2 regions of the Planococcus dechangensis genome follow, and region 2 is predicted to be linked to the other one. Evidence: riboswitches for the same ligand, from Rfam matches in the RefSeq annotation. Region 2 holds a riboswitch; the other holds the start of a gene.
The links. A riboswitch is a leader RNA that binds a small molecule or an ion and turns the genes downstream of it on or off. The one in region 2 is predicted to bind cobalamin.
Positions count from the first base shown of each region.

Region 1 (4,214 bases), on a different contig from region 2:
TAATTATGCAATTTGTATTCGATCTTGATGGAACCATTTGTTTTAAAGGCCAACCTTTAACCCAAGAAATTTGTGCTGCTTTGGATGAGTGCCAGGCAATGGGACACGAAATCATCTTTTCATCTGCGAGACCGATACGTGACTTATTGCCTGTGCTGCCGGAAAAATATTACCGGTTAAGAATGGTCGGTGGAAACGGGGCTTTTCGAAATGCGGATGGCTCAATCGAAGTAAACAGTTTTGACAAGAGTACTTGCAAGCAACTTTTCCATATTATTGATACGCACCAGCTAACGTATTTGATTGATAGCAGCTGGGATTACAGCTATACCGGAGAACAGACCCATCCGATCTATCAAAACATCGATCCGTTGAAGAGTGCAAAAAACGTGCCGATTGATTTGCTGGAAAATGTAGTGAAAATGGTTCTTTTCACAAGCAATGACGAGATACAGAAAAGCTTGGAAGCCCTTCCTCTGAACCTGCATCTGCACCAAAATGAAGGAATACTTGATTTGAGTCCTGAAGGCATTGATAAATGGGCTGGGCTACAGCAACTGGGAGTCAAAGAAAATGAGTTTATTGCCTTTGGTAATGACTCAAATGACATCTGCATGTTTGAAGCTGCCAAAGAAAGCATATGCATTGGTAATCATCCGGTTGCCAAAGAACATGCGACCAAACAAATCACAGAGGATCAAGTGGCAAAAATGATTTTGTCTATGAGTGAAAAGTATCTTACGCAACAGATTGACGTTAATTAGTTTAAGTAAAAAATTAATTAAACTTTCAAACACAGCTCAATTAGAAAAAATATCTATAGATTGCCAGTTTACATATGACCCCTTATCGGAAGTCCATAATAGCGAAAAGAGAAGGTACTGGTCCCGAGTATCTTCTCTTTTTCGTTTGTGTAAGTGTAATTTCACGAACACTTCTATGATTATCGATAAGAAAGATTTACTTCGTTAAATATTAAAAGTTATCAATGATTACTTAATCATGGCGCTTTAATTTTCTTGAAATATCTAGAAATAAAAAAATGTGAGTAGGAAGAACTTTATTTAGGAAAACCCATTTATTTACTTTAATGTATACTATAATTAAATTGATAGAAGTACATTTAAACTAATTCCATTCGAAGGAGTAGCCTGTGAAAAAAATTAAAATTGTATTTCTTAGTTTAACAATATTTGTTTTCTTTTCTTTCCTTCTAGTTTTAGGTGGGAGCTTTTTTCTTTACAAAGTCATAGCAGAAGAACAACCAGATATAAACCTTACATACATCGAAGCAATGGCAGCGATAGTAACTCGAAGTCCTGAAGGAAAACTAAAAAACCAGATCAAAGATTCTTACTTACAAGAAGATTATAAACACGTTTCAATTTATCATGAAAAGGATTTCTCTGAACTTCTGCCAATAACAAAAGAAACGTTAGACTTAGCTTTCGTGAAAACCGAAGCATTGTTCGGCAAAACATATCAAGAACCGATTGACTTTCTTGTATTCCAAGATAGCGAAGAGATGTCGAAGTTGTCTGGGGTAGAAGGTGGTGCTGGATTTTATTCAGCAGAGGATAAGCTGTTAGCCATACATTATCTTGATAAGGACCTTATATTAAAAAGAGAGAATTACCCTTTATACATGTTTCAGGGAGTCATTCTTCACGAATATACTCACTACGCTTTTGCTCAAAAGGCTAAAGATTTAAATATTTACCCGCTTTGGTTTCAAGAAGGTGTTGCTGAATATATTGAAGCCGAAGATCAAGGAGCACCTTTGCCTGAATCTGAAAGTATTCCTTTTGCTCACTTAACAACCTATGAACAATGGGCTGAAGCGAGGTACATAGAGTCAACCAACAATTATGCACAGAGTTATTATGCAATTGAATACTTAATAGAGGAATACGGGGAAGAGATTATCAACAAAATAATGAATTCGGCAAATAAAACCAAAGACTTCGAGAAAAGTTTTAAAGAAATAACGGGGTTAACAATTAACGAATTAGATAAAGTGTACTTAAAATTTTATATAGAATGAAGCAAATTAAATATTTTAAGGAATTTCTAATCTGTTTGGTTTACATATTGCAGGATTATCGGAAGAAGGTTTATCGATAGTCTAGATAAAATTTATCAGTTTCTAAGTTATTATACCGTTATTTAATCATTATTTTTGAAAGACGGTATAATTTTTTCAGGAGTGACTAACGTGTGGAGTTGGTCTAAAAGATGAAAAAAGTTATGCTGGTGAGGAAAGAACGACTGTGTATATAATGAAAAGAAAATAGAGTTCGATCCAATTCATAAAGGTGCTTATGTCTTGAACATAAGTTAAAAGGGAAACCGGTTGAATTCCGGTGCGGTCCCGCCACTGTAAGTGAGAGCCATCTGCAAAAAGCCGCTGAAGCGATGCTTCAGGAAGGTTCAGAATGCGATGATCACGAGCCAGAAAACCTGCCTTTGTGTGGATGCCCATTCGCTTGCGAGGACAAGCTGGAAGCACGCCTTTTTTTGTGCTGTTTTTCCTCAATTCCTCGCGGCTCGTGGGGGATTTTTCTATTTTGACGAGTGGAGGGAAAAGTATGCCAGCAGTTTCCATTATGGTTCAAGGAACAGCTTCTGACGTGGGGAAAAGCTTGATTTGTACAGCGCTATGCCGAATTTTTTCAGACGATGGATTTCGGGTAGCTCCGTTTAAATCCCAGAACATGGCGCTGAATTCTTTTGTGACAGAAGCAGCAGGCGAAATCGGCAGGGCGCAGGGCGTTCAAGCAGAAGCAGCCCGTATTCCGGCGACTTTTGACATGAATCCGATTTTGCTCAAGCCAAAGCAGGACATGGTGTCAGAAGTCATCGTCCATGGCCGGCACTTTATGGACATGAATGCAAAAACCTATCGCGACGACTTCTTGCAGCAAGTGATGCCGGCGGTCGAGCAGTCGATGCGCAGGCTGCAGCAAGATTTTGACGTACTGGTGCTCGAAGGTGCCGGAAGTCCCGCAGAAATCAACTTGAAGGATAAAGACATTGCCAATATGCGAATGGCCCACTTGGCAGATGCCGCCGTCATTTTAGTTGTGGATATCGACAAGGGCGGTGCTTTCGCTTCTATCGTCGGAACCCTTGCGTTGCTCGATGAATCAGAAAGAATACGTGTAAAAGGAATTGTCATCAACAAATTCCGCGGCATGCGCGAGCTGCTCGATGATGGCATTGACTGGCTGGAGAAAGAAACAGGCATTCCGGTGCTTGGGGTCTTGCCTTATCTCGATGTCCAAATCGATGCAGAAGATTCTCTCGCACTATCATCGTTGCGGTTTAAAAAACCGAAGCCAGGAGAGTTTGCAATAGACATAGCCGTCATCCGGCTCCCTCGAATCTCGAATTTTACAGATATAGACCCGTTTTTTGATGAACCGGAAACTGGCGTTCGTCTGGTTGGAAAAGTCGAAGAACTCGGTACACCAGACCTTCTGATCATTCCCGGAACCAAAAACACATTGGCTGATGCTGCATGGCTCATGGAAACCGGGTTCGATGGTGCGATTCAAAAGCTGCGCGAGCACGGAACAAAGATTTTCGGTGTTTGCGGAGGCTTTCAATTGCTTGGGGAATCACTCGTAGATAATGAGGCAGTCGACGGGGAAGGTGGAGTGGCAAGGGGCCTTTCATTACTGCCGGTCGACACGGTGTTTGTCGGGGATAAGAAAACGGTTTTAATGACCGGCAAGCAAGTAAAAGACGGACAGGTGCTGACAGGCTACGAAATCCATTTGGGAAGATCGACCATCTACGGGGAAGCTATCCCATTTATGCAGCTATCGGACGGCCGGATGGACGGGGCAGTAAGTCCAGATGGAGAAGTGATCGGTACCTATCTTCACGGCATTTTTCATAACCGGAAATTCACACGTGAACTGGTCAATGAATTGCGTGTCAAAAAAGGATTGGACCTGTTGGAAGACAATGTGAAACCCGATGCCCAGCGAAGGGAAGAAGCATATGATTTTCTAGCGGAGCAAGTTCGCAGCCATATGAACATCGCAGCGGTTTACCAACTACTCGGCTTGGCGGCTGACGCGGTCCACGAAAGCAAAGTGTAAGATGATAATGTGTTTTTTCAATACCGCTGGAAAACAGCGGATTATAAAGAACAACAAGCCGAACTTCTTATTGAAGTTCGGCTTTTGCATTTGCGTGATCGACAA
Region 1 is NZ_JBHSGL010000005.1:253,188-257,401, forward strand. It holds gene ACFO5U_RS04290 (HAD-IIB family hydrolase) at 6-764, shown strand; gene ACFO5U_RS04295 (peptidase MA family metallohydrolase) at 1,154-2,044, shown strand; cobalamin riboswitch at 2,297-2,482, shown strand; gene ACFO5U_RS04300 (cobyric acid synthase) at 2,589-4,109, shown strand.
Region 1: another riboswitch for cobalamin. It lies ahead of ACFO5U_RS04300 (cobyric acid synthase); the one in region 2 lies ahead of ACFO5U_RS15740 (hypothetical protein).

Region 2 (4,214 bases):
CTTCTGAGCTTCACTATCTTTTTTATATGGGCTCAAGATACATTTGAAGCGGTAGATGCGGATCAAATAGAGATAGAGGAAGTTATAGAACCCGTAGACGGGTGGTATATGTATAGAGCAGAAAATGCAGAAAAAGGGTTAATCCTCTATCCTGGCGCAAAAGTCGAACCTGAAGCATATGCCTATTTAGCACAAGAATTATCCAAGCAAAACATTACAGTTGCTATCCCTTCAGTCCGATTAAATTTATCAATTTTAGATGTGTCAAAAGCGGATGAAATAATAGAAAGCGACGACAGCATCGAGTGGTATGTTTCGGGCCATTCCATGGGAGGCGCAGCGGCAGCTATGTATGCCGATCAACATTTAGATCGCGTAAACGGGCTCATATTGCTTGGGGCATACGCAGCAAGCAATGACTATTTAAGTGAATCCACCTTACCCGTTTTATCCATCGGCGGTTCAGAGGATGGATTAAGTACGCCTGAAAAAATTAAGGAAAACAGCTCGAACCTCCCAGAAACAACAGAGTTGATTGAAATTCCAGGCGGAAACCACGCTTATTTTGGCGTATATGGTAGTCAGTCCGGCGACAATGAGGCACAGATCACCGTTAGTGAACAACAAGAAATCATTGTCGATTTGATTGTTGATTGGTTAGAAAATGATCACTCCTTAAGTCAGAGTGAGTCATGAAAACTTTACAATCCACATAAAAACACCACACGACAAATCGTGTGCTGTTTGTTTTCCACCCTATTATTCTTCCAATTTCCTTGCAGCAAATTCGTCGTCCATTTTCAGGAAGTACTCGCCGCCTTCTTCAATGCCTTTTATGCGAATGATCATGTCGCGAAACATCTTTTCTTCTTCCATTTGTTCTTCAATGAACCAATCCAAAAATGACAGCGTAGCATGTTCCTGCAGTTCATCCGCCAAGCTTACCAATTTATATATGTTTGCCGTAACTGACTTTTCCTGCGCAAGTGACGCTTCCACAACATCCAAAGCATTTGCATATTCGTTTCTTGGTTCTGTCAACGCCTGGAGTACAGGTTGTTCATCCATTGTCACCAAGTAATGATAGAATTTCATCGCGTGCACATGTTCTTCTCGTGATTGGATTAAATAGAAGTTGGCAAATCCGTGATACCCTTTTCCTGAAAAGTACGACGCCATCGCTGTGTAGGCATGTGCCGCCTGAAGTTCGTTATTGAATTGAGCGTTTAACGCTTCTGTCAAATTTGTTGGTAGCATCTTGAATTCCTCCTCTATTCTATTTAACGTTAGTATAACACGTATGTTGATTAACCCATTTTATAGAAAGCTATGGAAAGTTAATAATGGATCTGCTCCGCTCTCATCCTGCCTTCCACTCCATTACACACAATGGAATCTAAATGTATCATCCTTTTCACAATGAACGATCCCAGCGACGCCGCGCACAAGGGCTAGGCGAAGCACTGAGACGGACGCCCTACCCGGCTCATTGCGAAAGCCATGCCCAAAGCGGCCGGCGCGGTGAACCACCGCATTCCATTATTCAACCAAATAACATTTCCACAATCCCCTCCTAAATCCACATCAAAAGTGCTACACTAAAACTAAGTAAATAATCATGCAGGGAAAAGGTGCTGATTCGTCAGCGTAACAGGGAATCCGGTGAAAATCCGGAGCTGTTTCCGCAACTGTAAGTGCGTATGAAATAAGAGATGCCACTGGGGAGACTCGGGAAGGCCTTAGAGTAAAGCGATGCACAAGCCAGGAGACCTACCTTTTTCTGAACGTATTTTTGCTCTTCGGAAGATAAGAGGATCTACGGCAACTTTTTCCTATGGACAGCTTTGTGCTGGATATTCGCAATCGTGCCACTCTCTTCGTTGAGAGTGGCTTTTTTTGTCTCTTTTTTGAAAGCGATGCGTGCGCTGATATTTACGGACACTATTTTGGAGGTGAAACAATGAAAAAAGACATGCGCTTTTTGTGCTACCCATTCATGCGGGAAAACGCACCGACTGTCGATTTTGAAATTCGCACCGACTCCCTGACGACAAGGATCGGCGAAGCGATATCCGTCACCGACATCCCGGAAGTGATGGAAGACTTGTGCTATTTGCAGCCGATGGTCTATCACTTGAACGGCTCCGTGCGCGGGAAACTCGCCATTACTGAACAAGACCTTGCCGAGCTCAGCGATATGTATGACCGCTACGTAGCTGAAGTGAAAGAGCAAATCGACCAGTTCGTCCTACCCCAAGGAACGCACGCGGCTTGCATTCTTCACGTGTGCCGCAGTGAAGCGAAAAAATCGGTGCGTGCGCTTCATCACGTGATGCTTGAGCGCGCAGTGCCGGAACATTTAATGGACTACGCCAACCTGCTCGCCAATGTCTTTTTTGTGATGGCCGTCTACGTGAACAAGCAGCACGGCGTCGATGAAATACCGTTCGTCAGCAAATCCTATCCAACAAAACGCAAAAAGAAAGAGGAGACTCACACGTGAAAATCAAATCATTTCTCTTACTCAGCATTCCGCTTGCCCTGACACTCGGTGCTTGCCAAGACAACGCCGCCGAAGCACCGGCAACAGAAGAAACAACCGAACAAACATCCACTGAGACTTCAAGCGACGCACCGTATACTGTCATTGACGACCGCGGTGAAGAACTTGAATTCGAACAAGCGCCTGAAACGATCGTGTCGCTTATCCCGAGCAACACTGAGATCGTCTTTGCACTCGATGCCGGAGATCAATTAGTCGGCGTAACTGACTATGACAACTACCCGGAAGCGGCACAGAATATCGAGCGCGTCAGTGATTCCGTGGAATTCAATGCCGAGAAAATCATCCAGCTCGACCCGGATGTCGTTTTAGCTTATTCAACCGGCGAAGCACCGCCTGCACTCGCGCAGCTTGAAGATGCCGATATTCCGGTATTTGTTATCGAATCGGCCACTTCATTTGACGAAGTATACGGCGATATCGAACAAATCGCAGCTGTGCTTGCAAAAGAAGAAAAAGGCGCTGAAGTGATCGAAAGCATCCAAACGCAAATCGAGGATGTCCAAGAACGCCTGGCAGCGGTCGAAGAGCAAAAAGAAGTGTATGTGGAAATCAGCCCATCCCCTGAGATTTACACAACCGGTAAATCGACGTTCCAGCAGGAGATCCTGAACCACGCTCAAGTGACCAATGTCTTCGAGGACCTGGAAGGCTGGCCGAATATCTCTGAAGAAGAAGTCATCACGCGCGATCCGGAAGTCATCTTGACGACCGTGTCTTACGTGGAAGATGCAGTCGGCGATATCGAAGCGCGCGACAGCTGGTCCGATGTGGAAGCGATCGAGAACGGTGAAGTGCATTTCATCGACTCCGACATCACTTCCCGCCCTGGGCCGCGCATTGGTGAAGCGGTGCAGTTAGTTGCGGAAACGGTATATCCGGAATTGATGGAATAATTTTATTCATCCCAAGCATTTTGTCGTTTTATAGAAATGGAATGAATAAATTATTCAAAACAAAAAAAGGCGCTGCCGTCTTACATGGCTGCGCCTTTTTGCTATTCACAATCCCGCTTCGTCGCGGATATCCTGTTCGGTGATGGCCCCACCTTTTCCAGTTCCTTTGACGTCTTCAAGTTTGACGCCAAGCTCTTTCGCCAAATGACGCATCCTCGGCGACACGCGCGTAAAGCTCGCCGCCTGTTGTGAGCTATCGTTTTCTGCTGCTTGTTCAAGATGGACTTGTTCAGGAGTTTCCGATCTTACCGGCGCCTGCTCTTTCGTGTCAATGACTGCAAGTAAAGTGCCCGCTTTGGCGGAATCTCCGCGCTTCACGTGAATTTTCTTCACCGTTCCGCTCGTTTCTGCACGGATTTCCGATACGGCTTTTTCGGTTTGCACTTCACATAGTACCGCGTCTTTATCCACGTAATCGCCTTCGTCGACAAACCATAGGACAATCAAGCTTTCGTCTGTATCTTCCGACAGCCTCGGCAATATTACATCATGCATCGAACCGCCTCCATTCACGCTTCATCCATCATCTGTTTGACCGCCTCGACGATTTTATCCGGTCCTGGCAAGACAAAGTCTTCGAGTACATGGCTATATGGAATCGGCACGTCCGGAATCGCGAGTCGTTTGATCGGCGCTTCAAGTTCGTAGAGCGCTTCTTCCGAAACGATCGCTGCCACTTCTGCGGTCATGCCATA
Region 2 is NZ_JBHSGL010000015.1:299,653-303,866, reverse strand. It holds gene ACFO5U_RS15750 (alpha/beta fold hydrolase) at 1-696, shown strand, start outside; gene ACFO5U_RS15745 (ferritin) at 760-1,257, opposite strand; cobalamin riboswitch at 1,613-1,792, shown strand; gene ACFO5U_RS15740 (hypothetical protein) at 1,961-2,503, shown strand; gene ACFO5U_RS15735 (ABC transporter substrate-binding protein) at 2,500-3,459, shown strand; gene ACFO5U_RS15730 (biotin/lipoyl-containing protein) at 3,565-4,014, opposite strand; gene ACFO5U_RS15725 (alpha-ketoacid dehydrogenase subunit beta) at 4,029-4,214, opposite strand, start outside.